3 regions of the Fretibacterium sp. OH1220_COT-178 genome follow, and region 1 is predicted to be linked to each of the others. Evidence: riboswitches for the same ligand, from Rfam matches in the RefSeq annotation. Region 1 holds a riboswitch; each other region holds the start of a gene.
The links. A riboswitch is a leader RNA that binds a small molecule or an ion and turns the genes downstream of it on or off. The one in region 1 is predicted to bind cobalamin.
Positions count from the first base shown of each region.

Region 2: it holds a riboswitch for cobalamin, as region 1 does, so the genes downstream of both, EII26_RS04720 (ABC transporter substrate-binding protein) here and EII26_RS04150 (DUF4198 domain-containing protein) in region 1, are expected to answer to the same signal.
Region 3: it holds a riboswitch for cobalamin, as region 1 does, so the genes downstream of both, EII26_RS11545 (methylmalonyl-CoA mutase family protein) here and EII26_RS04150 (DUF4198 domain-containing protein) in region 1, are expected to answer to the same signal.

Region 1 is NZ_RQYL01000006.1:53,916-63,768, reverse strand. Features, by position in the region: gene EII26_RS04190 (tetratricopeptide repeat protein) at 1-839, shown strand, start outside; gene EII26_RS04185 (lactate utilization protein) at 995-1,642, shown strand; gene EII26_RS04180 (asparaginase domain-containing protein) at 1,703-2,698, shown strand; gene der (ribosome biogenesis GTPase Der) at 2,700-4,016, shown strand; gene EII26_RS04170 (energy-coupling factor ABC transporter ATP-binding protein) at 4,085-4,867, opposite strand; gene EII26_RS04165 (energy-coupling factor transporter transmembrane component T family protein) at 4,872-5,621, opposite strand; gene cbiM (cobalt transporter CbiM) at 5,629-6,237, opposite strand; gene EII26_RS04155 (hypothetical protein) at 6,242-6,727, opposite strand; gene EII26_RS04150 (DUF4198 domain-containing protein) at 6,750-7,532, opposite strand; cobalamin riboswitch at 7,684-7,847, opposite strand; gene EII26_RS04145 (class I SAM-dependent methyltransferase) at 8,027-8,722, opposite strand; gene EII26_RS04140 (MarR family winged helix-turn-helix transcriptional regulator) at 8,813-9,280, opposite strand; gene EII26_RS04135 (FmdE family protein) at 9,404-9,853, shown strand, end outside.
Region 2 is NZ_RQYL01000007.1:64,751-74,603, reverse strand. Features, by position in the region: gene hemB (porphobilinogen synthase) at 1-6, shown strand, start outside; gene EII26_RS04725 (ROK family protein) at 284-1,246, shown strand; cobalamin riboswitch at 1,285-1,463, shown strand; gene EII26_RS04720 (ABC transporter substrate-binding protein) at 1,637-2,674, shown strand; gene EII26_RS04715 (FecCD family ABC transporter permease) at 2,658-3,746, shown strand; gene EII26_RS04710 (ABC transporter ATP-binding protein) at 3,740-4,504, shown strand; tRNA gene EII26_RS04705 (tRNA-Ala) at 4,585-4,660, shown strand; tRNA gene EII26_RS04700 (tRNA-Pro) at 4,669-4,746, shown strand; tRNA gene EII26_RS04695 (tRNA-Gly) at 4,770-4,846, shown strand; tRNA gene EII26_RS04690 (tRNA-Arg) at 4,860-4,936, shown strand; tRNA gene EII26_RS04685 (tRNA-His) at 4,952-5,028, shown strand; tRNA gene EII26_RS04680 (tRNA-Arg) at 5,040-5,116, shown strand; tRNA gene EII26_RS04675 (tRNA-Lys) at 5,126-5,201, shown strand; gene miaB (tRNA (N6-isopentenyl adenosine(37)-C2)-methylthiotransferase MiaB) at 5,270-6,601, shown strand; gene EII26_RS04665 (AraC family transcriptional regulator) at 6,666-7,661, shown strand; gene EII26_RS04660 (MFS transporter) at 7,674-8,873, opposite strand; gene EII26_RS04655 (alpha/beta fold hydrolase) at 9,237-9,853, shown strand, end outside.
Region 3 is NZ_RQYL01000032.1:14,625-24,477, reverse strand. Features, by position in the region: gene scpA (methylmalonyl-CoA mutase) at 1-702, opposite strand, end outside; gene EII26_RS11545 (methylmalonyl-CoA mutase family protein) at 703-2,874, opposite strand; cobalamin riboswitch at 2,991-3,199, opposite strand; gene EII26_RS11540 (dihydrodipicolinate synthase family protein) at 3,373-4,269, shown strand; gene EII26_RS11535 (Type 1 glutamine amidotransferase-like domain-containing protein) at 4,482-5,081, opposite strand; gene EII26_RS11530 (NAD(P)H-dependent oxidoreductase) at 5,192-5,824, opposite strand; gene EII26_RS11525 (flavodoxin family protein) at 5,821-6,309, opposite strand; gene EII26_RS11520 (carbon-nitrogen hydrolase family protein) at 6,564-7,382, shown strand; gene EII26_RS11515 (ATP-binding cassette domain-containing protein) at 7,618-8,274, opposite strand; gene EII26_RS11510 (ABC transporter permease) at 8,307-9,044, opposite strand; gene EII26_RS11505 (ABC transporter substrate-binding protein) at 9,046-9,853, opposite strand, start outside.

The sequences.
Region 1 (9,853 bases):
CGCTTTTTGTCCTCTATGGGCACATGCAGCGGAACTCCCTGGGCAACATCGCCAAAGAGGCCCGGCAATTCTACGACCAGGGGCGCTACGACAAGGCCATGGAGCTCTACCAGAGGGGTTTCGACCGCTATCCGAATTCGGAGGAGGTCCTGCTGGGACTGGCCCGTTCCTCGGAGGCCGCCGGGCATCCCGATCAGGCGCTCACGGTCTGGCGTCTTCACCTCGATCGTCTTTCCGGGGAGGACAGCGAGAATCGGGGCCGGGCGCTCTACGAGATCGGCCGCCTGTACGCCGCGACCAAGGATCCCGACAAGGCCATCGCGCACCTGATGCAGTCGGCGAGTCTGGTCCCCATCAGCTACAACACGCATTTTGCCCTGGGGCGCCTCCTCGAGGAACGCGGCAGGCCCGTGGAAGCGCTGGACGCCTACCGCCGTGCGCTGGACGTCCGGCCCTCCTCGAACGAGGCCCTGGGCGCGGTGAAACGCGTCGCGGGACTGATGCCCGATGCAAAACCGGTTGAGCCCAAAAATCCGCTTCAGGACTACGAGAAGCATCTGGAGGTCGGGACCGTCGCCCTGAACCTGAAGCGTTACGACGACGCCGCCGCCTATTTCTTGAAGGCCCTCGCCCTTCGGAGCGACGACGAGCGCCCCTGGCTCGGCCTGGCCGGAGCGTATCAGGGCGACGGAAAGGCCGCCGAAGCGCTGAAACTGCTGCGCGACGCCGAAAAGAACGTTGCGGAGAGCGTCACCTTCAAGGCCAAGATCGACGAGTTGGAGCAGGCCCTGAAAAAGTCCCCGCCCCCCAAAAAGCGCAAAAGGGCAACCCCCAAATAACGGAACCGATGCGCACCTTTCGCGGCTCCCGGAAGCCTTCGCCGGCTCACGGCCTGTTCCCCGGCGGCGTCATTAAGGCAAGACGGCGGGCCTGTTCCCGCCGAATTTTCCGATCCTTACAAAACGACACTCAGATTCGGAGGGGGAAACAGATCATGAATCCGTTCGAAGCCGCGCGCACCAAGGCCCACGAGGCGTTGGGGAACACCGTGGTCAAGGAGCTGAACAAAAAGGGGTATCAGGCCGTCTACGCACCGACGCGGGAGGCCGCTCTGGAGGAGGTCCTCAAGCTGATCCCGGAGGGGGCCGTCGTGGGCGTTCCGGGCACGGTGACGATCCGTGAGATCGGCGCCATGGAAAGGCTCGCCGAGCGGGGGTGCACGATTCACCATCACTGGAACCCGAACCTGACGCCGGAGGAGCGGATGCAGACGCTCATGGACGAGTACTGCTCGGACTACTTCCTCACCAGCGCCAACGCGGTCACCCGCGACGGCATGATCGTGAACATCGACGGCAACGGCAACCGGGTCAGCGCCATGGCCTGGGGACGCAATATTCTGATCTTCGTCATCGGCATCAACAAGGTGGCGGGCTCGCTGGAGGAAGCGATCAGCCGAGCCCGTGCGGCGACGCCCCCCAACGTCCTTCGTCTGAGCGGCAGCACCCCCTGTATCCAGACCGGCCATTGCGTGGATTGCGACTCCCCCTCCCGGGTCTGCCGCGCGCTGCTGATCCTCGAGCGTCCCACCAACGGGAGAAGGACGCATGTTATCATGGTGGGGGAGAGCCTGGGGTACTGACCCCGGCCGTCCCCTCGAGACAGACCGGGGGCCGCCCCGAAGAGAGGAAAGACAAGCGTTATGTCGAACAGAGACAAGATCGCCCTCATCCTGGCCGGCGGACAGATCGTCCATCGTCGGGAGGGCAGTTCCAAGGAGAAGATCCCTCTGGGACAAGCGGAGCTGGAATGCTTTCTGCCCGAGGAGTACCGGGAGAGTATCGCGTTGCAGGACTGGAGCTTTCAGCCCCTGTCCTACTACACGTTGCGCATGTGCAGCGACCTGACCCAGCTGGCCGCATCCCAGGTCAAGGAGGGGGCCAAGGGCATCGTCATCACCTGCAGCACTCAGGCCCTGACGGAGCTTGCCTACTTCGCCGACCTCGTGTGGAGTTTTCCCCAGCCGCTGATCTTCACGGCCTCCATCTTCAACGCGGGCGTATCCGGCAGCGAGACCACCCTGCATCTGGCTCAATCCGTACGTGCGGCCCTCTCCGAAATCTGCTGGGGGCAGGGCGCCGTCGTCTGCATCCAGGACGCGCTCTACGCGGCCGCCGACCTCGTCCAGTTCTCCAATTTCAGCCGCTCCGGCTTTCTCTCCTTCCCCTGCGGCCCGCTGAGCGAGTTCATCGAGCCCTCGGGGGATCTTCAGCCCCTGCGTTCCCCCAGGCGCGGAAAGGTTCTGGACATCGAAACCGTCCCGGCCCGGGTCGTCGAGATCGTCGACGCCTCCCTGGGGGGCGGAGATGTGTTGCTGAACGCGCTCCTGGACAAGCGCATCGAGGAGGTCGAGGGGATCGTCGTGGCCGGGTTCGGCAACGGGGACGTCCCCCCCTCCTGGGTTCCTCTCCTGCGCAAGGTCCTCCGTACCGGTACCCCCGTGGTCCTCGCCTCCCGCTGCCCGATCGGGCGCGTCCAGACGCACGCCGACTTCGAGGGCAGCGCTGCGCGATTGCTGGAGATGGGGCTGATCAGCGCAGGGAGATTCTCGCCCCTCCAGGCCCGAATCCGGCTCGCCCTTGCCCTCGGAGCCGGACTCGAGGGCGGGGAGCTTGCCGACTACATGCTGGACCAATAGCATGCCCATCGTCGCCATTGTGGGCCGGCCCAACGTCGGCAAATCATCGCTCTTCAACCGGATCATCGGACGCCGGGAGGCCATCGTCGACGACACGCCCGGCGTTACCCGCGACCGTCTTTACGGCGAGGCGGAGTGGCGCGGCCGGTCCTTTTACGTCGTGGACACGGGCGGCATTCTGGGCGAGGAAAGTGCGTTCAGCGCAGGGATCGAGGCCCACGTCAAGGAGGCCATCGAGGAGTGCGACGCGCTTTTGATGGTCATCGACGGGCACGCCGGCGTGACCCCGGCGGACGAGGGGGTGGCCCACCTCCTGCGCCGCAGCCGAAAACCCGTTGTGGTCGCCGTCAACAAGATGGACGACCTCAAGCATGAGGTGCACGTGACGGACGCCTACGCCCTGGGGTTCGAGCACGTGGTGGGGGTGAGCGCCCTCCACAAACGGAACCTGGAGGACCTGCTGGACGAGCTGCTCGCTCTTTTGCCCGAGGAGGCGGAGACGGATGGGGACGAGGACGGGATTCGCCTCTCCATCGTCGGGCGCCCCAACGTGGGCAAGTCCAGCCTGCTGAACCGCCTGGTCGGCTCCGAGCGCTCGCTGGTGAGCCCCGTGGCCGGCACGACCCGCGATCCGGTCGACACCTCGGTGGAGCTGGACGGACGGCGCTTCCGCCTGATCGACACGGCCGGCCTGCGCAAGAGAGGCCGGATGGACAGCAGCCTGGAGTACTACTCTTTCGTGCGGACCCTGGCGGCGGTGGACCGTTCCGATGTTGCCTTGTTGCTGATGGATGCCGCAACCCCCTGCACGGATTCGGACAAGAAGATCGCCGCGCACGTGGTCGAGAAGGGCAAGGGGCTGATCCTGGTCCTGAACAAGTGGGACCTCCTGTCCGGCAGGGACCGGCCCGGCGACACCATGACGAAACGGATACGGGAGGATATGCCCTTCCTGACCTGGGCCCCGATCCTTTTTACCTCCGCCCTGAACGGCCGGGGCGTCCAGAAGATCGCCCAAACAGCCGTAAACGTCTTCGAAAACCGCAGACGCCGTATCCCGACAAACGCGTTGAATCGCCTGATGCGGGACGTTCTGGCCTTCGATCGCCTGCCCTCCAGCAAGAGGGGGAAGGCCCTCAAGATCTACTATTGCCTTCAGTCCGGAGTGGAACCGCCCACATTCGTCTTCTTCGTCAACGACCCCGGCATCGTCGACACGTCCTTCGAGAATCACGTCCGAAAGGAACTCCGTGCTCTGGAGGACTACACCGGCTCCCCGCTGCGGATCTTCTGGCGCGGCAAGGACCACGAAAAATGACACAGACGAGCCGCCCCTCGTTCGAGGGGCGGCTCGTCTGTGCGGCCCCGTTTGGAAGGAGGGAGGGTTTAAGGGACCTCGGACAGGGCGGCATAGCGCAGCGGCAGCTCCAGGCCGTTGCGCCGAAGCAGGGCCTCGTCGCGCAGCACCTCCCGAAGCTCCCCATCGGCCGACACCTGCCCCTCATACATCACGATCGCCCGGTCACAGACGTCGAGGGCCATATCCAGGTCGTGCGTCGCCAGGATCATCGGCTTGTCCAGCCCGGAGAGCGCCTCGATCACCCGGCGCCGTGCGCTGGGATCCAGCGCGGCCGAGGGCTCGTCCAAGACCACGATATCCGGCTGCATGACCAGAATCCCGGCCAGGGCGACCATGCGCTTCTCCCCGCCCGACAGCCTGTGAGGGGGACGTCCGGACAGATGCGCGACGTCCAGAGCCTCGAGGATCGCCGCGGCCCTACCCTGGGCCTCCACGACCTCCATCCCGTGCGCCACCAGCCCGAAGGCCACATCCTCCAGGACCTGCGGCATGAAAAGCTGATCGTCCGGATCCTGGAAGATCAGCCCAACCGTGCGCCGCAGGCGTTTCAGGTCCTTTCCGACCGGCTCGCCCCGCAAAAGCACCTCTCCCGATTGAGCGGCGAGACACCCGGACAGGTGGAGCATGAGCGTGGATTTTCCCGAGCCGTTGGGCCCCACCAGAGCGAGTTTCTCCCCCGCCCGCAACACGAAGGATACCCCGTTCAGGGCCTGGTGCCCATCGGGATAGACGTAACGAAGCCCGCGCACCTCCAAAGGACACCCGCCGGGAAAATCCGGCCCTTTTGTCTCGTCGTTCAATGGACGCATCCGTTCATGGCCTCCATAACAGGCAACACCACAGGATCACCGCGATGTTCAGGCAGAAAGACAGGCAAAGCAGGGTATCGATCCTGCTCCAGCACAGGGGACGGCACTGGGAAAACCCCGCCAGCCCGCCCCGGCAGCGGATGGCCAGCATCGTACGCTCGGCACGGTCCGAACTGTGCAGCAACGTCGTGCCCAACATGCAGGCAAAAGCTTTGAACATCAAGGTTCCTCTGAGCTCGGGAGCGCGCAGATGCACGGCCCTCACCATCGTCTCCGTACGTTCCGCAAGAAGGAAGATGCAGCGCGTGGTGAGCAGCAGGAGCACCCGAAGCTTCTCGGAGAGGCCGAAGCGGGCCAGGACGTTTTCGATCCGTTCCACGCCGAGCGCCACGACCATCCGAATCAGCAGAATCGAGATCACGTTGAGTTTGAAGACGACCAGAAGGGCCAGCTCCAGTCCCTCCACCGAGAAGACCCGCCAAAACCGTTCTCCGGGATAGGTGAGCATCAGGAGCAGCGCGACGAAAACACCGACGACGTTCAGGCGCGGCAAGACGCTCCTCAGCATCCCTCCCTCGTCCCGGAACAGCAGGATCAAGGGGATGAGGGACCCGCACAACAGGGGCGGAAACGACCGAAGCGAGGCCAGAACGACAGCCAGGGCCAAGGCGCACAGGACACGGGCGCGCGGATCGAACACGTCGAGCCGCGTGGCCGTCGCTTCGGCGTTAAATCCGTCTGCGTCGAACCTCATTCTCCGCCTAACGTTCCACGCCCATCAGGAGCTCAGGGGCCGAGCGCTTCATGTAGGCGACCATGAACGCCGTGATGGCCCCCTCGATCAGGGCCAAGGGAAGATGGGCGACGAACACCGTCTTGGCGATACCCATAAAGTTCTCGTTCGTCATTCCAAGAAAGGTCCCCACTCCCAGGGCACAGAGCAGGACGGCCAGGGCACCGGCTATGAACGCGAGGACAAAAGCGGTCCTGGCGCTGCTCCTTCGGATCGGAACGGCGAAGAGAAGGTAGACCGCGAGCGCAGGAAGGGCAATGTCCACCGTATTCGCCCCCAGCACCAGAATCCCTCCGAAGTGGAACAGAAAGGCCTGAAGTACAAGGGCGGTCATCACCGCGGGAAAGGCGGACCATCCCAATATCAGTCCCATTGGCGCGATGAGGGAGAGATGGGTCGAGCTGGGACCGATCCGAACGTTGATCAGAGAGGCCAGGAAGAATACCGACGAGAAAAAAGCCACGCGCACAATCTTATCGGAATCGAGCTTCTTCAGACCGATCCCGGTGCCGATCCCCGCAATCGCCCAGCCGGCGGCCAGCGCCTGAGTCGAGAGGATGCCCTCGCTGATATGCATGGGCTCAGACCGCCTTCCTGCGGCGCGCCAGGAGGACGAGCGATGCGATGTTGAAGAGCAGGCTGACGCCCAGCCCTGCCCGGAGATAGAGGTCCAGCCCCTCGGGGGCCGCCTTCTTCTCCCGGACGGCCGAACCCGCTCCAGCCGCGGCGGAAGCCCCGGCCTTCATGAGCTCCTCGGTCACGTCGATCTGCGCCTCGGCCCTGTGCCCCTCGTCATCGGTCACGACGACCCGCCACGCCCCGGGCTTGTTGGGGGTAAACGCGAAGCGCCCATCCTCGTCGGTGCGCCCGGACTGGTAGGCGACCTTCTCGTCGGACGGGGAAAAGACCTTGGCCTCCAGGTAGCTCATCAGCTCCCCCGTCGAGTAAAAGAACTCCAGCGAGATCGGCCTCAGCTCGGACTCCTTGTAGCCCACTCCGTGCGCTTCGGCCCCTTTCGACGCGAGAAGGCTCAGGCCGACGATCACCGTCAGCCCGAGCAGCAGCATCCCTTCGAAATTCCTGCGCATCCTACTTCACTTCAAAAATCAGGAAAGACTTGATCGTGACGGAATCGTACTCGCCCTCCTTGCCGGGCAGATCCGTCTTCATGGCACGCACGCCCCACAGGCCCGGGGCCGTGATCTTGATGTGAGCCACCCCCTGAAGAGCCTGGGAGGCGTAGGCGTAGGTCTCCTCGTACTCGGGGGCGAAACCGTCGTACGAAGCCAACACGGGGCCGGAGTACGGTTTTCCGTTGATCAGGATCTTCACGTCGAAGTACTCCCCGACCTTGGCGTCCGCGGGATTGGTCATCGGGATGAGCTCGAGGGCCTGCCCCGTCTCCACGGCGAAGTTCTTGTCGTCCTTCGAGGCGTTGACGATGGCCTTGACGTACTTGTCGTTCTTGGTGGCCTTCATGACCTTGAGCCCCTTCGCCTCGAGGTCCTTGCGGGTCCCGGACTTCCCACCCTCGTTCGTGTTGCACCAGACGCCGCCGTCCTTGTTGGCCAGGATCACCATGGCCCCCTCGTCCGCGACGGGCACCGCGAAGTCGATGCAGAGGTTCTTCTCGTTGGGCTTCAGCTCGGCCTCCTGGAGCTTGCCGTCCTTGAAGAGACCCGCCTTGATGCGCTCGACGCTCTCGACCTCCTCGGGGACGATGAACTTATGCCCCGAATGGATCTCGACCATCAGGGTCTCGCCCTTCTCGGCCGTCATCCTCTGCGGCTTCATCACCAGCTCGTGAGCGAAGGCCGCCGCCGAAACGCCCACAATCAGAAGCGCCAACAGCACAATACGTCCTCGTTTCATCAATTCTCATCCTCCTCAAACGTCTCGTCCAGATCGGACGCCATGCGTCCCCCTCGGGGGGACGCCCCCACACGCAAAGCCCCTCGCCACGAAAAACGGGACGAGGGGCAAGTTAACCGCCGGAAGCTCCGTCTCCATCGCTCGTGGTTGGGATGCTCTCACCCATACGTCAGGCATTCCGGCTTCAGAGGACCTCGTACGTCCGCGTCGCATCCGGCTTCCCGGACCTTCTCGGCCGTACCCGTCCCCCTTCACGGCGGCGGGACCGCGCGGGCTTCACACCCGACTTCCCCCAACGAACGGGTTTTTGCCATATTGTTTCGAAGGAATTTTGTGCCTTCGCGTTGTCTCAATGATAGCACACTTTCCCGAGAAGCCCCGATTGGATTCCCAAACTTTTCGCAAAAAACGGATTCAGCCGGAGCACTTTGCCCCCAGGCGCCGCACGGCTCCAGGCCACGCCGGTCCATCGGCCTTGAATACCGTGATTCCGCTCAACCATCCTTCCGGGGCATTCTCCCCTGGGATTCCTTGACGAAGACCTGCCGCCGCGCGATGGAATTGAGGTAGGCGTCCTCCCTCAGGGTCAGCCCCCGTTCGAGGCAGAGCCGGGGATAGACGTTGTTCCAGTTGTCCCGGTTCCGCTCGCCCCAGCGGCAAAGCGGGTACCAGACGATTCCCCAGAGGCCGAACCGCGGCCGGCTCCAGTCCACCAGCAAAAAAGTTCCCCCCGGCCTCAGCACCCGCGCCGTCTCGGACAAGGCACCGCGCCGTACCGCAGGGGGCGTCTCGTGCAGCGCCATCGAGGTCATCACCAGGTCGAAGTGCCCGTCGGGGAAGGGAAGCTCGTCCATGGACGCCTTCAAAAACTCCACCGGGCAGGCGAAGCCGCCGGCTCCGGAACGCGCGCACGCCAGCTGATCGTCCGAGATGTCGATGCCGAAGATCGAGGCATCGGCAGGCGCGTCCTTCGCCAGCGCGTAGCTCAGCCCCCCGGGGCCGCACCCCAGATCGAGCGCACGCTCCCCCGGCCCCAGCCTCAGGCCCCCGATCCCCTTGAGATAGAATCGCTCCTTGATCCCGAAGAGTCCGGCCAGCAACCGATAGTTCTCCCCACCGAAGATTCCCTTGAAGGCCCTGCCCCTGCCACGGAAATCCCGTCCTTCGTTCTTTCCGCCGTTTCCCGTCATGTGCAACTCCTTCCCTTCCTCAATGTATAGAGGCTATACAAAAAATAAAAAGACGCCCCTTCCGTCCGGAACGACCCCGAACCCCTCACGTCAGGCTTTGGCGGTCTCCTCCAAAACGGCGTCCAGCCCTCCCAGAAACTCGCGGAGAAACTCCCTTCCTCCCTCGGGGGCCCCCAGCAGAAGCCCCTCGACGAGCCGGTCGAAGTCGGCGTGGAGCGCCTCGTGGAAGAGGTAGGCCCTCTCCCCCCCGGCCGTCAGCCTCAGGACGCGGCGGACACGGTTCTCCTCGTCCCGCTCCTTGACGAGCATTCCCTTTTCCTCCAGCTTCATGACGATCTGGGATACGGCGCCCCGGGTCACCCCCAGCCTCTCCGCCAGAGCGGTCATGTGCAGGTCCGGATTCTCCTTCACGCACTTGATCATGTGGATCTCCGCCGCAAAGAGCGGCGTATCGGTACCGTAGCGGTGCACCTTCTCCTGCACATCCGCCAGCTTCAGCATGACGTTCAACAGCCGATAACTGATCTTGTCCCTGTCCGTTTCGTTGATGATCTTCATGCCACCATTGTATAGCGCCTGTACAATATTGACAAGAAGCCCAGGCGGACGACGGAAGGGGCCCGGATCCTTCCGGGGCGTGTTATCATGAAGCGGAAAATTTTTTGGAGGGGATGAAGGGGCATGCGACACGAGATCGACTTTTACTGGAACGAATCGGTGGCCTTTCACGGGCATGCCTGTCCGGGCCTGGCCCTGGGCTGCCGGGTAGCCTTCGACGCCGCCAGGATGCTGGGCGTGGACGAGCGGTGCGGGGACGAGGAGGGCGTCTGCATCGCGGAGACGGACGCCTGCGGAATCGACGCGATTCAGTCCGTTTGGGGCTGTACGATGGGCAAGGGCAACCTGCTGCTGAAGCCGAGGGGGAAACAGGCCTTCACGTTCTACCGGAGGGGAGAGCCCGAGGGGATCCGCATCTATTGGAACGCCCCCCGCTCCGACGAGCGCACTCGGGAGGAGAGGATCGAACACTACCTGAAGGGGCCGGCGGAAGAGCTCTACCGAACCGCCCGAGTCGCCGTTCCCGCACCCGCGGCGGCACGCATCAGCCCATCCCTGTCCTGCTCCGCCTGC
Region 2 (9,853 bases), on a different contig from region 1:
CTGTAGGCGGGCTCCCCTTGCCCGGGGTGCCGTGCGGTGCCATAATTTCAGGAAAACGCCGATTGAAACGAAAAACCTGTAAAATGATGTGAAAAATCCACATGAAAAACTTCCGGCGCTTTCCTGGATATCGACATGGGGGCTTCGGCCCGTGCCTCCGCCATTGCGATAGCGGAGGGACCGGCAAGTTTATTCGCCACACGGACAAGCTTTTTGGATTGAATCCCGGCGTTTTCTTAGAATGTCGCCGTCGTGAGGACGGCGGGCAGGGGAGGGTGCGGCCGTGGCTTTTTACCTTGGGGTGGACATTGGCGGGACCAACATCAAGGCGGGTGTGGTCGATGGGTCGGGGGCCATCGTCGGGGAGGCGGACCTGCCGACGGGGGCCGACCGGCCTCAGGAGGTGGTCTTCGGGGACATCGTGGAGGCTGTCGGCCGGGCCGTTGCCGCGTCCGGCGTTGCGCGCGCGGAGATCCGGGCGGCGGGGGTCGGGTGTCCCGGCACGGTGGTTCCCGAATCGGGAGTGGTGGCTTACAACAACAATCTGGGCTGGCGTAACTTTCCTTTGGGAAAGCTGCTCTCCGAAGCGCTCTCCCTGCCCGTCCGCGTGGAGAACGACGCCAACGCGGCGGCCTTGGGCGAGGTCTGCGCGGGCAGCGCCAAGGGGGCGTCGAGCGCCATGATTCTGACCCTGGGCACGGGCGTGGGGTCGGGGTTCGTCGTCGACGGACGCATCTGGACGGGCTGGAACTCCGCCGCAAGCGAATTCGGGCACATGGTGATCGTCCGGGGCGGCCGGCCCTGCACCTGCGGGCGCCTCGGCTGTCTCGAGGCCTACGCCTCGGCGACGGGGCTGATCGCCCTGACGCGCGAGGCCATGGCCGCGCATCCGAAGAGCCTCATGAACGCCCTGGCCGGGGAGGAGGGGCGGGTCGGAGGCCATACGTCCTTCGTCGCCGCGGAGCGGGGAGATGCGGCGGCCGCGCGCGTGGTGGACGAGTACGTGGATTGCCTGGCCTGCGGCGTGGCGAACATCGTCAACGGGCTCCAGCCCGAGGTCGTCAGCCTGGGCGGGGGTGTGGGCAAGCAGGGCGAACGCCTGCTGGGGCCCCTGCGCCGTAAGGTCTTTGCCGAGGTCTACGGTGGCTGCGGCGAGCGTTCGACCCGTTTGGTGAGCTGCACTCTGGGCTACAAGGCGGGCCTGATCGGAGCGGCCATGGCCGCGATGCAGAATGCGGGGGACTGAGGCGGGCGGGTATTTGACACGCCCATGGCCCTGCTATACAATCCAGGGCACAATCGAATAGGCGAGCCGAGCGCAGGAAGTCGGTGCAAATCCGACGCAGGCTTACCCCTACTGTAAGCGGGGACCGAAGGACGGGCCATTGCTCCCACCGGAGCGAGAAGGCGTCCGGAGGGACGATCCGCGGAGTCAGGATACTCGTTCGGCGACGATTTGCGGTCCTTGGGTGGGGGGATTCCCGCGTTCCGTGCGCCGGTGGGCGCCGGCACACTGTTCATGGACTTCTCATCCTCGAGGGATGGGAAGTTTTTTTTATGCCGGGATGGCGACGAATCCGGATGAGTTCGGGAATAGCCGGCGTCCCGAGAACGGACGATGATGGAGGTAGGGAACATGAAGGGAAAGATCGGAGTGAGGCTGGTCGTCTCCTGGCTGGCGGTCCTGGTGTGGACCTGCGTCGCCCAGGCGGCGACCCAGACGGTGAAGGACAGCATCGGGCGCGAGGTGGAGATACCGGACCCCGTGACCCGGGCGGTCGTGGCCAACGCGTACAACACGGAGATCATCAACGCGATCGGCGCGCTCGACCGCGTGGTCGGCGTGGACTACAACATCTATCAGGACAAGGAGTCCTGGAGGAACCGCTTCTCGGAGAATCAGGTGATCGGAAAGAGCCAGAGGGAGCTGAACTACGAGAAGATCGTCGAGCTCGCGCCCGAGGTGCTGATCCTGACGGGCAACGGCGCCTACGAGGAGGCCGAGCGCCAGCTCGGGAACTTCGGGATCAAGGTCCTGGTGGTCGACGCGTACTACACCGACCAGTTCGCCCGGAACTGCGCGCTGCTTGGCCGCATCTTCGGACGGGACGCGGAGGCGCGGGAGCTCGCGGACTACTTCACGAGCAAGCTCGACTACATCCGGACGAGGCTCGAGGGCGTGAAGAAGAAGACGCTCTATTTCGAGTATCGGAGGATCGGGAACACGACGATCCCGGGCAACTACTTTTTCAATATGATCGAGTTCTCCGGCGCGGACAACGTCTTCAAGACGTCGAAGAACGTCGAGGTGGACCCCGAGGCGGTGGTCGCGAAGAACCCCGAGGCCATCGTCAAGGTCTCCGCGCCGAACGTGTACTCGTCCTACTACCCGCCCACCCGGGAGGAGCACGAGGCCATCAGGAAGGAGCTGACGGGCCGGCCCGGCTGGGACGAGATCGACGCGGTGAAGAACGGCCGCATCCTGCTGCTGTCGCACTACGTCCACGGCGGGGCCTCCAAGCTGGTGGGGACGATGTACGTGGCGAAGTTCCTCTATCCCGACCTGCTGCCGGACCTGCATCCCGAGCAGGTGTTCCGCGACTGGCTCGTGAAGTACCAGAAGCTGGACTACATCGAAGGGCACGCCTATCCCGCTTATGGGTTCGAGGACTAGCGAGACGCCGGACATCCGGGCCGCCTACGAGCGCCGCAGCCGCCGCAAGGCCGGGATGCTGGCGGCGGGCGTAGGCGCCGTGCTGATGATGGGGCTCTATTTCACGACCCTGGGCGTTGCCGACACGAGCTTTGCCCAGGTGCTGCGGGCGCTCTCCGCTTGGGTCGGGGGGCGTCTCGACTCCGGCGGCGCGGAGTCCGCGGCGTACAAGATCGTCGTCCTGATGCGCCTGCCGAGGATCGCCATGGCGGTCCTCGCCGGCGCCGCCCTTGCGGTCTCGGGCGTGGGGATGCAGGCGGTCACGGGCAACGCGCTCGTGAGCCCCTTCACCATCGGTATATCGGCGGCGGCCGCGTTCGGGGCCTCGATGTGCATCGTCTTCGGCTCGGGGACCCTCGTGGGCGGCAAGGTCGGCATCGTCCTGTGCGCGTTCGCCGCGTCCCTTTTGTGCGTCGCCCTGGTCTACGGCATCTCGAAGAAGGTGGGCATGGCGCCCGAGACGATCGTACTGACGGGGATCGCGCTCAACTACTTCTTCAGCGCGCTGACGTCCACGGTGGAGTTCTTCGCCCAGGAGCACCGCCTGGCGGCGGTGGTCCACTGGACGTTCGGGACGTTCAACGGGACGACCTGGGGCGAGGTCGGGGCCGCCTTTCCGTTCGTCGCAGTCTGCTGCTGCGCCGTCCATCGCGTGGCGCTGAAGCTCGACGCGATCGCCTCGGGGGACGACGAGCTGGTCCGGAGCCTGGGGATCGATCCCGAGGCGGTTCGCATGTTCGTGGGGGTCGCGTCGGTCCTGATGACCGCCGCGGTGATCAGCTTCACGGGGGTCATCGGCTTCGTCGGGCTCCTGGCGCCGCACATCGCCAGGCTGCTGTTCGGGGGCGACCACCGCTTTCTGATCCCCTTCTCGGCCGTGTGCGGGGCGCTGCTGCTGCTGGCCGCGGACGCCGTCGGAAAGACGGTGCTCGCGCCGGTGAGCGTTCCGGTCGGGATCGTGGTCTCCTTTCTGGGCGTGCCGCTCTTCATCCATTTGATCCTGAGCGGGCGCAGGAGGGCGCGGCGATGCTGAGGGCGGAGGGGCTGGGCTTCGTCTATCCGGCCGCGGGCAGGGTGTTCTCCGAGGTCGGCTTCGAACTTCGGCGCGGGGAGGTCCTCGGGCTTCTGGGGCCGAACGGGACCGGAAAGACGACGCTGCTGAAGTGCCTCAATCGGATTCTGGTGCCGTCGGAGGGGCGCGTGACGCTGGACGGCGTCGATGTGGCCGCCATGAGCCCGCGCGAGCGGGCGGAGCGCATCGGGTACGTGCCGCAGTACGCCGCGCCGGCCTTTCGCATCACCGTCGTCGACGCCGTTCTGTTGGGGCGCATTCCCTTCGCGGGCCGCAGGCTGAGCCGGAGGGACAGGGACATCGCGTTCGGGGTGATCGAACGCATGAAGCTCGAGCCGTTCGCGTTCCGGCACCTCGACGCGATGAGCGGCGGCGAGCGCCAGAGGGTGGCCATCGCGCGGGCGCTCGCGCAGGAACCGGGGCTGCTGATCCTGGACGAGCCCACGAGCAGCCTGGACATGAAGAACCAGCTTTTCATCCTGGGGCTGATCCGGGAGCTGGCCCGGGAGCGCTCTTTAGCCGTGATCCTCTCGATCCACGACCTGAACCTGGCCGCGATGTTCGCCGACAAGCTGATGATGCTGAAGGACGCGCGGCTGCACGCCTTCGGCGAGAGCGCGGAGGTCCTCACCCGCGAGGCGGTCCGCGAGGTCTACGACGTGGAGACCGTCGTGACGACCGAGGACGGATACAGGCACGTCCGCCTTCTGAGGCGTTGAACGCATTTGCGACGGCTCGCTCAAGATCTTGGTTGACAAGATCGGGAGGGGCGTATAAAATACTCTCTGTTGTTTGCAACGGGGCTGTAGCGCAGCTGGGAGCGCGCTTCCCTCGCACGGAAGAGGTCGGGAGTTCGAATCTCCTCAGCTCCACCATTATTTTTCGGGGCGTGGCGCAGTCTGGTCAGCGCACCTGCTTTGGGAGCAGGGGGTCGAAGGTTCAAATCCTTTCGCCCCGACCAGCGCGGACCAACAGTGTGTCGACGCGGGAATAGCTCAGTTGGCTAGAGCGATGGCCTTCCAAGCCGTAGGTCGCGGGTTCGAATCCCGTTTCCCGCTCCATTACGAACGAGACGCGCTTGTAGCTCAGCTGGATAGAGCAACGGCCTTCTAAGCCGTAGGTCGCGGGTTCGAATCCTGCCGGGCGCGCCATACAACTTAAAAATGGTGAGCGTAGTTCAATTGGTTAGAGCACCGGATTGTGGTTCCGGGGGTTGGGGGTTCAAGTCCCCTCGCTCACCCCATAGGAAAATACGCGCTCGTAGCTCAGTTGGATAGAGCGACGGACTTCGGATCCGTAGGTCGCGGGTTCGAATCCTGCCGGGCGCGCCAAAGCAAAATGGACTGTTAGCTCAGTTGGTAGAGCAGCTGACTCTTAATCAGCGGGTCGTGGGTTCGAGTCCCTCACAGTCCACCAGAAGATCAGACGACGCTCCCTCGGGGGCGTCGTTTTTCGTATGGGACCGAACCCAGGAGATTTGGAGGATGACCGTGTATCGTTTTCACATGAAGGTTTATGGCTGTCAGATGAACGTCTACGACAGCGACCGGGTGCGCACGGCCCTGGTGCGCCGCGGCTGGGAGGATGTGGACGAGGCCGATGCCGATCTGGTGGTCGTCACGGGGTGCAGCGTGCGGGGCAAGGCCGAACAGAAGGTCTGGAGCGAGCTGGGCCGGTACGCGGACCCCTGGGGAAAGGGGCGCCGGCCCGTCGTCGCCCTGACCGGCTGCATCGCCCAGAGCCTGGGCAGGCGGGCCCTGTCGCGCTTTCCCTGGGTGCGCCTGGTCTCCGGGCCGCGGCACATCGGCCTGCTGCCCGACGGGCTGGAGCGCGTGATGCGGGACGGTGCGCGCGTGGACCTGCTGGACGACGACCCGCGGGAGTTCTTCGACCTGGACGAGTTCACCGCCCGGCGCGAGAACCCCTGGCGCGCCTACGTGACCATCGCGCACGGCTGCGACAACTTCTGCACCTACTGCATCGTGCCCTATGTGCGCGGGCGCTTCCTGTCGCGCCCCGCGGAGGACATTCTGCGCGAGGTCCGGCTGCTGGTGACGAGCGGCGTGAGGGAGGTCACCCTGCTGGGCCAGAACGTCAACAGCTACGGCAAGGACTTCAGGGACGGAACGACCTTCTCCGGCCTGCTGCGCGACGTGGCGAGGGTCGACGGGATCGACCTGGTCCGCTTCGTCACCTCCCTGCCTCAGGACTTCTCCGAGGACATCGTGGAGGTCATGGCGACGGAGCCGGCGGTCTGTCCCTCCCTGAACCTGCCGATCCAGGCCGGAAGCGACCGCATTCTGAAGCTCATGAACCGCAGATACACGCGCGCGGAGTACATGGACAAGGTGAGGATGGTGCGGGCGGCACTCCCCGAGCTGGGGCTGACCAGCGACCTGATCGTCGGCTTCCCCGGTGAGACGGAGGAGGACTTCGAGGCGTCCGTCTCGGCCCTGGAGGAGATCCGGTTCGACCTCGTCCATACGGCGGCCTACTCCGAGCGGACGGGCACGCCTGCGGCGACCATGCCGGGGGCGCTGCCCCAGAAGGAGCGCCTCTCCCGGCTGACCCGCATCAACGCGGTGCAGGACGCCATAACGCTGTCCATCAACAGGGCCCTGGTGGGGCGGACCTGCCGTGTGTTGGCGGACTCGGCCGCGCCGAAGGGCGAGGGCCTGCTGCAGGGCCGCACCCCGACGGACAAGGTGGTGCTCTTTCCCGGAGGGACCGAGCTGTTGGGTAAGTTTGTCGATGTCAACATTGTCGAGGCGGAATCCTGGTGTCTTCACGGTGAGGTCTGCGGTTCGGAAGTTTGATGTGGTATACTAAACGACCAGGCTCATTGGGCTTTGGGGGGCTTTGCGGGGTTGAGGCCCCCTCGTGAGGAGTGAGGTCGTGATGGAGCGTCAATGGCTGAGCCGAAGGATGCTGTTCAGGGGGACGCACTTGAAGGAGCTGTCGGATCGTTTCGCCAGGTTCTTCTCGTTGCCCTCCTCCCCGGAGGAGCGGTGCTTCCGTCTCTCGGGAGAGGGGGTCGAGGGGGAGTACCGGCGTGCTTTCCTCGACAACTCCATTGAGATCGGCTGGGAGAGCACGAGGTCCGACCGGGAGGTGCGTCTGGCCATGCACACGATCGGGGACGCCTACTCGCTTTATTTCTCCCTTGCCGATGAATTCTGCTGGTCGGAGGAACTCAGCGGCGCGGAATGGTCGATCGGCCCCGACAGTTTTGTCGTCCTGCGGGTCAACGAGGCCGTGGAGTCCATGAGGCTCCCTCCCGGCTGCCGGAGCGCGGGCGTGAGCCTTGCCGTCCGTGCGGAGCGACTGGAGCGGTTCCTTGGGGATGCGCCGGGGCTCGGGCTCGAAGCGAAACGCGGCTACGTCGGCCGTTCCTTCGCCCAGACCGACTCCGTGCGGCGGGTCCTGGAGGAGCTTCGGCATTGTCCTCTGTGCGGGGACCTGCGGCTTCTCTACATGGAGGCGAAGGCCCTGGAGCTGTTCTCGTTGATTTTGGAGCAGGCCCGTTCCGGTTCTTCGGCGCGGGTGCGAGATCCCCTCTCGAGGACGGAACGGCAGGCCCTGGAACGGGTGAAGTCTCTTATCGACGCGGACGTCTTCCACCCCGTCTCCATTCAGGACCTGGCCCGTCACGGGCACATCAACGAGTGCTCGCTGAAGCGGGCCTTCAAGCGCGTCTACGGCCTCCCCGTCCATTCCTACATCCGGGAGCGGCGCATGAGCGCGGCGAAGGAGCTTCTGGAGCTCGGCCGGGGGGTGGCCGAGACGGCGTTTTGCGTGGGGTACGGGGACGCCAGCAGCTTCTCGCGCGCGTTCCGGAAGCGGTTCGGGTACAGCCCCAGCGGCCTCAGGGCTTAACCTTTATTCCTCTCACGCCTTTTTCTCCCCCGGTATGCAGACTCCCATGACGATCATCGAGGCCAGAACCAGGCCTGCGATCAGGAGATACGCGCTGTCGTAGGAGTTGCGGGTCTCGTACAGGAACCCCATGAGGAGGGGGGAGAGCACGGCGCCGATGCCGTTTGCCCCCTGAAAGAATCCGGAGATGCGCGAAAAGTCCCGCCTCCCGAAAAGGGCGTTGACGTATGCGGGGATGGAGATGGAGACGAAGGAACAGCCGATCCCCGCCCCTACGGCGATGACGGCGAAGACGATCCTGTAGCGCAGGATCGCCATCCCCAGGATGCCCGCGAGCAGGGAGGCGGCGCAGAACAGGGACGCCCTTTTGATTCCCAGCCTGTCGAAGAGAACGCCCAGGACGATCTTGCCGAGGGACATCGCGAGCATCATGGCTCCGATGAACGCCGACGCGAAGGCCACGCTGTATCCCTTGTCCGCCAGGTGCGAGCCGATGCTGATGACGGTTGCGCTGATTCCGATGCCCATCAGGCAGCAGATGACCGCCACCGCCCAGAACAGCCCTCCCCTCAGGGCCTCGTCCGCGGAGATGCCCGGCAGGTCCTCCAGTGACGCGGCCGTGTTGCGGATGTCCGAGCGGTTCTCCCGGATGATCAGGAACGAGGTGAGGATCATGCAGAGCGCCATGATGGCGGAGAGGGCCATCACGGCGTTTCTCCAGCCGTAGTTTTCGATCATGTGTCCCCCCAGAAGGTTGAAGAGGATGCCCCCGATCCCAGAGCCGGAGACGACGATGCCGTTGTAGGTTCCTCGGTTGGTTTGAAACCACTGATTGACGAGCATCGAGAGGGGGATGAAGCCCCCGATCGTCACCAGCATCGCCTGCAGGGCCAAAGAGACGTAGTATGCAAGGACCCCGGTCATGAAGGCCTGAATCGAATAGGTCAGCGGCAGCAGAACCGCGATCGCGCGCATTACGGTGACCACCCCGAACCGGTCGAAGACCCGACCCGCCAGAAAGCCGCCCAGCACGGAAAAGATGCTGCGAAGGGTCATGCCCCACAGCATGCTCTTTCTCGACAGGTCCAGGGCCTGTTCGACGGGGGCGACCAGCAGGCTGGCGACGTTGAACACGATCCCCCACGAGACGGCGATATAAACAAAAAGAGCGGCTGCAAGAATGCCGCGGTAGCGCTGTTGTGCTTGGGTCATTTTTCGAGAGACTTCCTTTCCGTTCGTCGAGCCGGACGGCGATGCCCCGGCGGCATCGGTCTGCCCGCATGAGACCGACCGCGAAAGGGCCCGCTTTTCGGGGTCCCGCCGCGGTCGCTTTTTCCGCCCTCCTATTTAGCGCGTTGCGGCCGTACTTGTCAAGACGGACGAGCGATTTCGTCCCCTTCGCCCCTGCCGGCCCCGATTCGGCAGGGGGACGGCCCGCAAGTTGCTTTTTTCGGCCTTCGGTGTTATGTACTTACCGGGTCCCAAATTGTCTTTGTTCCAGGCTTCGCGATTCCCCGGCCCGCGGAAGGAAGGCAGGGGCGGGGAAAATCACTCGGATCCCACAGGAGGTCGGTCATGCCGTTCGTAATCACCAACGATAACGTCTCCATTCACTACGAGGTGCACGGTCGGGGGAAGCCCCTGCTGTTCCTGCCCGGCTGGACCTGCACGACGCGTTTTTTCCACAAGAACGTGGAGTCCCTGTCGAAGGACCGTAAGGTCGTCCTCATGGACTTTCGCGGCCACGGGGAGTCCGAGAAGGTGCTCTACGGGCACCGCATCGCCCGCTACGCGATGGACGTCCTCAATCTGATCGAGGCACTGGACCTGGACGAGGTGACGCTCGCCGGATGGTCCATGGGGGCGGCCGTCGCGTGGAGCTACCTCGAGCTGTTCGGGCCGCGCCGCGTCCAGAAGCTCGTCTGCATCGACCAGGCGCCGGCGCAGTACATCGGTCCGGACTGGGCCTGGGGCCAGACGAGCTGCTACGACGCGGAGACGTTCGTGCGCACCTGCTGCGCCGTGGAGTTCGCGCCGCGCGCCTCCGCCGAGGGACTGGCCCATGGCTGCCTGCATCGGGAGCCGACCGTGGAGGAGGTCGCCGAGATCGCGGACGAGATCTCCAAGTGCCCTCCCAAGGTGCGCGTCGAGATCATGCGCGACCACACGCATATCGACTGGAGGGACTTCCT
Region 3 (9,853 bases), on a different contig from region 1:
GATGTCCCCGATGATGCGCATCGAGGCCTTCGGAGGATAGATGTAGGTGTTGCGGACCATGAACTCCTTGAGGATGTCGTTCTGGATGGTCCCGGTCAGGACGGACTTGTCCACGCCCTGCTCCTCCGCGGCCAGGATGTAGAAGGCCAGGACGGGAAGAACGGCGCCGTTCATGGTCATGGAGACGGACATCTGATCCAGTGGGATGCCCGAGAACAGGATCTCCATGTCCAGGATGGAGTCGACCGCTACGCCGGCCTTGCCCACGTCCCCGACGACGCGCGGATGGTCGGAGTCGTAGCCGCGGTGCGTCGCCAGGTCGAAAGCGATGGAGAGCCCCTTCTGTCCTGCGGCGAGGTTTCGCCGATAGAAGGCGTTGCTCTCCTCGGCCGTGGAGAAGCCGGCGTACTGGCGCACCGTCCAGGGGCGCGTGACGTACATGGTCGGATAGGGCCCGCGGAGGAACGGCGGGAGCCCCGGCATGTCGTAGGCGAGGTGGGGCAGTCCGCAATTGTCCGCCTCCGTGTAAAGGGGCGCGACGTCGATCTGCTCCATCGTATGGAAGAACATCTCGTCCGGCGTCCTGCCGGTCTCCTCCCGGAAACGGCGCTCCCAGGCCTTGGCGTCCAGGGCCGCCCCCGCCTCGGTACTCTGGAGGGCGATCTGGGTGAAATCGGGATTCGCGTGCTTGCTCGGGCTCATCTAAAACATCCCCTTCGCTCTCTGAAATCCGGTCAGCGTCTCCAGACAGTTGGAACGGACGCTGATAAAGTCGTCCACGCCCGCTTCGAGATAGGCGTCCTTGCACTCGGCGGCCGGCGCTCCGGCCAGATAGACGCCCATCCCCGGCCGCTTCTCCTTGATGGCCCGGGCCAGGGGCGGAACCAGCTCCGGATAGGTGGCGTCCGTGGAACAGATCACGGCGATGTCCGCCCCGCTGGCCGCCGCGGCGGCAGCGCACTCCTCCGTCGTGGCGAAGCCGTCGTTCCGGAGGATCTCGAAGGCGGCCACCTCCATGAAGCTGGATATGAAATCGGCGCGCGCCTTGTGCTGTGGGATCGGCCCCATGTTCGCCAGGAAGACCTTGAAGTTGTCCCCCTTCTCGGCCACAAAGGCCTCCGTGCGGCGGCGCATGGCCTCGTACTGCTCCGTCCAGCGATGCGGCGGAACGGGCTCGACGGAGAGCCCGTCGGAACCGGCGCCATTCAGGGCAGAACGCAGCTCGCCGAGGGTGGCCCCGGCGGCCGCGGCGGCGGACGCCGCCGCTCCGGTCCGCGCCGACGCCAAGACCTCAAGGGTCCGCTTCACCGCCCCCTCGTCGCGGGACGCACGATGGCGTCGGACCGCTTCGGTCCGCACGGCACGCAGAGCCGCCCAGTCCGGCTCCGCGAACTCGGGCAGGGACTCCGCGGGGTTGGGGTACATGTTGGTGCCCACGGCGCGGTCGGAGCGCTGGGCAAGCCGCTTGAAACGCTGCTGCAGCATGGCCTGGACGTCGTGCTGGATGGCGCCCTCGCAAACGCCCTTCAGGAAGCCGCCCTCCGCCTCCACCTTCTGCAGCGCCTCCCAGACCTTCCGGGCCAGCTCGTCCGTCAGCCTCTCCACGTACCAGGAACCGCCCGCGGGGTCCGTCGGCTGGAGCAGGTTGAACTCCTTGCGGAGCATCACCTGAGCGTTGCGCGCGACGCGGCGGGAGAACTCCGACCCCGGCCGCAGCGCCTCGTCGAAACAGCCGACGGTCAGGCCGTCGACGCCGCCCACAACGCCGGAGAAGGCCTCCGTCGTGTTGCGCAGCATGTTCACGTAGGGATCGTACACGGTCTTGGTGAAGAGGGAGGTGCGGCCGAAGATCTCCGCCCGCTGTGCCTCCCCGTCGCCGCCGAAGCTCGAGGCGATCCGGGCCCAGACGCAGCGCGCGGCCCGGATCTTGGCGACCTCCATGAAGAAATTGGAGCCCAAGGAGAACTCGAATCGAAGCCGGCGGGAGAACTCCGCGACGTCGATGCCCCGCTCCTGAAGCGCCCGCAGGGTCTCGATGGCCGCGGTCATGGCGTAGGCGACCTCCTGAACCGCGCTGGCCCCCCCGTTGTGGAGGACGGAGCCCCGAATCAGGATCGTTCGCAGCGGGGTTTTCCGCTCACGGGCCCAGACGATCGTCTGCGTCATCTCGTCGAAAAGCGCGGCGAGGGAGGCCGGAAGGGCGCCCCGCTCCAGGAGCGCGGCGAGGGGATCCGCCCCCACGCACCCCGTGAGCTCGCCAAAGGGAATCTTCCTTTTCGCGGCAAGGGCGTCGAGCAGGGCGAGGAAAGGCAGTGCGGACACCCCCGCATGGATATAGAGGGGATGGCGGCCCGGCAGATCTTCGAGCAGTGCCTCCAGGTCCTCGAGGGAGGATACGGAGACCCCGGCGGCGACGGCCCCCTCCGCATCGGCATCAAGCCCCTCCAAGGTACGGCGGTCCAGGACGAGGGCGACGGTCGAGGCTCCGCGGTCGAGCTCGTGTACGATGGCCTTGTGGGCCTCCTCGGGCAGAGTCTCGTCGCAGAACTGAGCGACCTCCCAGGGACGCCGAAGGTTGCCGGACGCAGAGGCTCCGCGCAGGGGATAGGCCCCCGGAAAAGCCCGGGGTGCCTCGAGGTCCCGGGTATCCGCGTTCGTGTAGAGAGGGTTGAGCGTAATCCCCTCGTAGGTGGAGGTGAACATGCTCTTCTCGAAGGGCGCCCCCTTCAGGGCCGCAACGGCCGCCTCCTTCCAAGCCTCGTAGCTCGACGGGGCGAACTCGCCAAAATCGACCTCGGGCAGGGGCATCGGGGCTGACGCAGACTCGGCACAATGGTGCCCGTCCTCCGATTGCCTTACCTTTTCGTTGCTCATACAGACATTCCTCCCGTTCGTGATGCTGGAGCGCTAACACACATTTCCGGGAAGGCCTTACTCCCTCCCGGAAACGCGCTCGCGGCGCAACCGAAGCCCCTCGTGCCCGAGCACGAAAAGAACCCGCTCCCCCGGCCGGTCTCCTGGCTCTCGTTCCTCCTAATGCCGCATCTTCCCATCGCCGGGCGACAGTGACGTCCTGCGGGGTCGTCCCGAGTTACAGTGGCGGGGCCGCTCCGGTCTTGCACCGGATTCCCTGGCTGCCGGGGTCCTCTCTGGTTTCTTCCATTATATCAAAGAGGCGCCGCAGGGCGCCGCAAACGTGCTTCGTCATCGAGAGAGGGACGGCAGCACGCTATAATGGACGAAAGTCCGTGAAGAATCACTCTCCGGGCTTCCGCAGTGGAGACCGCATCCTTGACGGGCGGCATGGCACCCCCCAATACGTCGTTCCTCTGCCCTTATCGCCCGAGCTCTGACAACGAAGGAGGATTCGTGATGAAGCCGCAATTTCTGGTTCCGACCGTAACCGCGTTCGACCCGAAGGGCAGGGTGGACGAGGAGGCCAACCTGAGGATCTACGACCGCCTGATCGCGGGCGGGGTCGACGGCATCGTGCTGCTGGGCAGCATCGGGGAGTTCTACGCCATCCCCATGGACGAACAGAAGCGGATGGTCGGCAGCGCGGCCCGGCACATTGGGACCCGCTGCAAGCTGATCGTCGGGACGAGCGCCATGCGCGTGGAGGACTGCATCGAACTGAGCAATTACGCCCACTCTCAGGGCGTGGAGGCCGTGATGACCATCACGCCCTACTACTTCGACCTGAGCGACGCAAGCGTGGAGCTCTTCTACGACAGGCTCGCCGCCTCCACCCCGGCTCGGGTCTACCTCTACAACTTTCCGGCCCGGACGGGGTACGACCTCAAGCCCTCCGTGGCTCTGACCCTGGCCCGAAAACACAGCAATATCGTGGGCTACAAGGACTCCATCGCCTTCATGGGGCACACGCGCGAGCTGGCGAACACGCTGCTGCCGGAGTTTCCCGAATTCGAGATCTACAGCGGGTTCGACGAAAACCTGGCGCACAACATCCTGTCCGGCGGCGCCGGGTGCATCGGCGGCCTCGGCAACGTCGACCCCGCGCTGTGCGCCGCGTGGCTGCGGGCAATCCTTGGAGGGGACTGCGGGGAGATCGCCCGGTGCCAGAGGCGCATCAATCGCCTGATGCGGATCTACGACGTCTGCACGCCCTTCATCCCTGCGATCAAGCAGGCCATGGTCCTGAACGGGTTCGAAATGACGGCGCACTCGGCCTTCCCGCTGCTTCCGCCGGACGAGCGTCAGGTGGAGGCCATAAGGGCAATTTTGACCGAGGGGCAAGAGCCCATGTAAGCCGATAGACAGCTGAAGCAAGCTTCGCTCGGTTGCATCTTTTCTATGCAGTGGATATGCAGTATCCCCCGGTGCGTTCAAAAAATACTTTTTCGCCTCGCCTGTTGCCGCTTGACAAGGACTTTTTAATCAAAATGACAAAATGGAGAAGCGATTGGATTTTTATCCAATCGCTTCTCTAAAAAACAAACCTATTTGACAGGCGAGAATTTTTATACATTCAGCTTTCTTTTCTCTCCGTTTTCAACTAAAATCGCCTGCGAATTATTGAGTGCACATATATTCAAATTGGGATACTCATCAAGAATCTGTTGAGAGCATTTTTCGAATGGAGGACACAGGTAATGAGGAACTACATAGAAATCAATCAAATTTAACCCTGAATAGTCCTTTTGCGAAAAATCTTCAGGCACTTCGTCCATTGGCTTTATGTACGAAAGCTCCTTCGCACAAACTATTGCTCCTCCCGACTCTCCCACGTATAGTTTCCCATCATCTAGGTGCTTCTTTATTAATTCATCGACTCCTGTTTTTTTCAATTGGTCAATCAGGAAAAATGTATTGCCACCAGTAAAATAAATAACATCTGCACTTTCAAAGGCTTTATGAATTGCATCTATTGGTGCCGTTGAAATCTCAACCTCTGCGATATTCGCATTCATCTTTTGCCATTGCTTTCGTGCCGAATCCACATACCCCTTATAACTCTCATTTATTGAAGCGGTTGGTACAAAAACAACATTCTTTCCAGCCACCTCCCCTTTTAAGAAAGATCCTACTTCTGCAAAGTGAGAACACAAAAATAATCTCATAGATTCCTCCCAGATATCAAAGAAATATTCTCTTTAATATATATTGCCATGTCATTGATCTTCCATTCTATCAATCGCCAAGCCCTTACAACGACAATCCTGTGCCATACCTATTCCGGCTTTTTCCCCAAATCCTTGACTTTTCCGCCGTTTGCCTTAATCATTCGTCGCCATCCCATTTGCGCTCCGAATTTATATAAAAAGCGCGGAAATGCAACGGATACATAATTATTCTCTTGCACTTCCCCCTTCATGACAACATCCGAAAGGTCTGCCAATGCCTTATCAATCGGCGCTTTTGGCCCATGTCCGGGGTTCAGCTTTGGCATCATTGCCAATCCTCCGCCGCCGCCAACGCCAATGCCGCCGCTCCATATAAAACTGGCTTTTAAACTCCAATTCTGCAGAAGTTTTAGCGCTAACTCGGCTTGTATTCCCTCATAAAAACCACAATTCGCAATGCCATAAATATGTATCTGTGGATTGTTTATACATGCTTCTTCCAACTGAATCAAACAAGCCAGCAGATGTCCCGGAATCCCATCCAAATAAAGAGGATACGCAAACACCCATGCATCTGTTTTTGCCAATTCTTCAATTGCTTCTTTGGAGATTTCAGATGAATGAACTCCAAAGTTTACGATCTCTGTCTTTTCCGCCAGATATTCTTTTAAGTCTCCTAAGAGCGCGCTACTGGTACTGTTGGTTACTTTCGGACTCCCATCGATTAACGCAATTTTCATAAAACAACGTTCTCCAATTCTTCCGCCGTTTCGTAGAAGTAAACATCTTTTACCAAACCATCGTAATTATCTGCGTTTGCCTTCAACAGTCTTCTGGCTGTTTCTTTCTCTACATCGGTAATATTTTCGCCGTAGAGGTGCGACGACATGGTAATGATATTTTTATATCTCCGTTTATGGCGCATCTTTCCTTTTCGTATAACAAAATCCGGATGGATGTAGGAAAGGGCCCGATCCTGTACCATTTTTACAAAAGGACTGACACTGCCGTAACAACAGCGACTCACCAAAATCAATTCCAAACAATTCCCCATGTCCCTTCCTGTTTCTTCGTAACCGTCATGCAGTACACATTTACCCGGCGTTTTTACCCAGCATCCAAAACAACCAATACAATGACGAATATCGCCCTTGGGCTGAATGATCTTATATTCTCCTTCTATCGGGACACTAAAATTTTCAAGATCTGTTACGATAAGCTTCATTTTCATTTGCTCCCATAAACTGTAGGATAATTTAGGGGTGATTACAAGCCAAGTAAGCTTGTAGGAGGGGAAAGCCCGAGAAGGAGCCGCCCGAAATGAACATTTGCCGCCCGGCGACCCCCAAGACCAACGGCAAGACGGAACGAGTCAATTGCGTCCCAGAGGCATCTCGGCTTTCGTACCCCAAATGGGGCCTTTTTCAATTTACCTGTTGCGTTTGGATTGACAATCTACCAGAGAAGGAGAAGAAAATCATGAGCCGTTTTACGATTGCCGCCATACAGATCGACACGCAGGACGACAAGAGAGAAAATCTCGGCAAGGCCGGCAAACTCATCGACGAGGCGGCGAAGCATGGAGCCCGGATGATCGCCCTACCCGAGAACATCGACTTCATCGGAAAAAAGGAGGGAGCCCTCTCGAACGCGGAGAGCATCCCCGGTCCGACCACGGAATTTTTTTCGGAGAAAGCCAGGGAACACAAAATTTGGCTCCATTGCGGCAGCATCGGAGAGCGAATTCCGGGGGAACAAAAATTGTACAATACGTCCCTCCTGATGAATCCGTCCGGGGAGATCGTGGGGCGGTACGAAAAAATTCACCTTTACGACGTCGCGATCCAAAATGGCCCCTCTACCAGGGAATCGGACACGAGAAAGCCCGGAAAGGACATCGCGGTCTGCGACACGGAATTTTGTAAAGTGGGCCTATCCATCTGTTACGACATGCGCTTTCCGGAACTCTATCGGATCATGGCGCTCCGGGGCGCCCTGGTTATGTTCGTCCCCGCCAACTACACGCTGTTTACCGGAAAGGACCACTGGGAGCCCATCCTCCGAACCCGAGCCATCGAAAATCAATGCTACGTCGTAGCCCCCGCACAGATTGGGAAAAAACCGGCGTTCCAGGCCTATGGCCGCTCCATGGTCATCAACCCCTGGGGCACGGTGATCGCGACGGCCGAGGACCGCGAATGCGTCGTCTACGCCACGATCGATACGGACTACGTCGAAGCCATACGCACCCAGCTCCCCAGCCTCCCCAACCGTCGGCCCGAGGCCTACAGATGGTGAACGGACGACAGGTCGCCTCCCCCGGCCCCGGGAAGCGACTGCGCTCCGCCTGAAGGCGGGGAAATGGGGGAAATCGCTTCGTCTCGACTTTCTTTGCCGATGCCCCAGCGGGACCGAAAGCGCGTTAAAACGCCTCAAACCTTTGAGACGACGAGGCGATGAAGGAGCTCATGGAGGATTGCGCGAGGCGGAATGGGGGCGACTTTGTCCCACCACGGCCGGTGCCCTCAAGGCGTCAGCCCTCGGAAGGGTCCTGTCCGGCCACTGAGGACAAAAAGCTCAGGATCTCCGCCTCGGCCTTCACAACCTCCGGGCTGAAATATGAACGCCGGGCCAATGGCGGGGCAAGGACCTCCCGGAGAACCCGCGTCGGCTCTCCGCCGAGCAGCAAGAGCCGGTCGGCGATCAGGAGCGCATCCCTGGGGTTGTGCGTGACGACGATCAAGGCGAAACGACGGCATCGCCACAGGGCATTCAGGTCCTCGAAAAGCCTCAGCTTCAGGGCGACGTCCAAGGCGGAAAAAGCCTCGTCCAGGAGCAGCAGGTCGGGGTCCGTCAGAAGCGCCCGCGCCAGGTTGAGGCGCTGCCGCATCCCACCGCTCATCTCGTGGGGCCGGAGGCGCTCCGCCCCGGACAACCCCAGACGCGTCAGGATGTCCGCAGGCTCCCGGTCGGAGACCAGGCTCAGATTCCGCCTCGCGTCCAGCCAAGGAATCAGACGGGGCTCCTGAAAGACGTACCCCAGCCGTGAGGCGCTCATCAGGACATCGCCCTCGGAAGGGGGGACAAGTCCCGTAAGGGCGCGGAGAAAGGTGGTCTTCCCACATCCGGAGGGGCCGATGAGCCCGATGCGTTCGGCCCTGCCCAACGTCAGATTCCACCCTCGCAGCACCCATCGCCCCCGAAAGGCGACGCCCAAATTCCTTACGTGGAGTACAGACGCCATCGTCGTCCCAAGGCCTCGGCCGATCGGCGCAGCAGGAATTCGCAGCCCAGGCCGAGGAGGACCGCCAGCAGCGACAGCGCGTAGGCGGCCTCGACATCCGCGGTCTGCCTGGCCCAGGCGATGCGCACGCCCACGCCGCTGCTCCCGCACAGATACTCGGTTACCAGGACGGTTTTCCACGCTCCCCCCGCGATCGTTTCGACCACGACCCGAACACAGGGAACCAGAGCACCGGCATACAGATATCGCCAACGCTTCCATCCCCGGACCCCATAGACCTCGGCCATCTCCAGGATCTCCCGCTCCAGCCCCTGAACCCCCGAGACCGTTACGAAGAGCGCGGTCGGGAGGAAGACGAGGACGGCGATCAGGACGGGAGCCCTCCAGCCCGTGCCAAGGACAAGGACGACTCCCCCCAGCCATGAGATCGCGGGAACGGCCTGGATGGAGATCACCAGGGGCCTGATCGCCTCGTAGAGTCTGGGATTCAGGCCGAGGAGTACCCCCAGAAATACCCCCAGGAACCCGACGATCAGGAGGACGGCCAAGACCTTGAACCCCGAATGAAGGACATCGGACCACAGCGGCCAGCCCTGCATCTCGAGAAACCGCTGAAGAACGGCCTGAGGGTAAGGCAACAGCAACGGAGAGCCCGCGAGGCTCGCACCCCACCACCAGAGGAAACCGACGGCGAGAAAGACGAGGCAGCGGCTCATCTCACTCGGTCTTCGGCGCGTAATAGAACTCCGGCCCCGGAAGGGGGTATGCGTCCACGGAAACGGCCCTCCTGAAATCCGAGAGGAGCGCGGCGACATCCGCCGAGGCCGCGATGGCGCTCTCGAAGGCGATCGTGATATGGGGAAGGGCCCTTTCGAGGGCGTTCGTCTTGGTGTTCAGCAACCGAGCCGCGCGCTCGCAGGCCCCTTTCGGGTCCTTCTCAAAAGAGGCGGAGGAACGGGAGAGCGCCTCGACGATCAGGGCCGCATCGCGGGGAGCTCCCTCGACGTATCCGCGCAGCGCGAAGACCCCGGCCACCGGGAGGGGCGCTTGGCCGCCCCCCTCGCCCCAGGCCTCCTGGAGGTCCGTTCGGACCCCGCCCGCCGACAGGGCTGCGGTGGCGAAGGGTTCCGGAAGCGCGGCCAGGGAATGTTTGCCCTGATTGAAGAGCATGGCCGCCTCAGGGGCCGGAGCGTAGACGAGGCGGAGGTCCTTGTCGGGGTCCAGCCCACGGCTCAGGAGCACGGATCGCACCAAAAAATCCAAAACCGTTCCCCGTCCCTGGGCCAAGAGCAGCTCGGAGCCCTTCAGAGAGCCGGGCCCCGAGGGGCCGAGCGGCTCTCGAGAGAGCAGAAAAAACAGACGTTCGCGAAAGACCCCCAGCAGGACGACATCCGTCCTCCCCGCGATCGAGGCCCCCAGCGTCATGGGCAGGACCACGGCCGAAGCCTCTCCGGCAATCAGGCGGGCAATCGCCTCCTCCTGGCTTTTCCAGAGCTCCATTCCGATCGGGCCCTCGTCGGCCAGG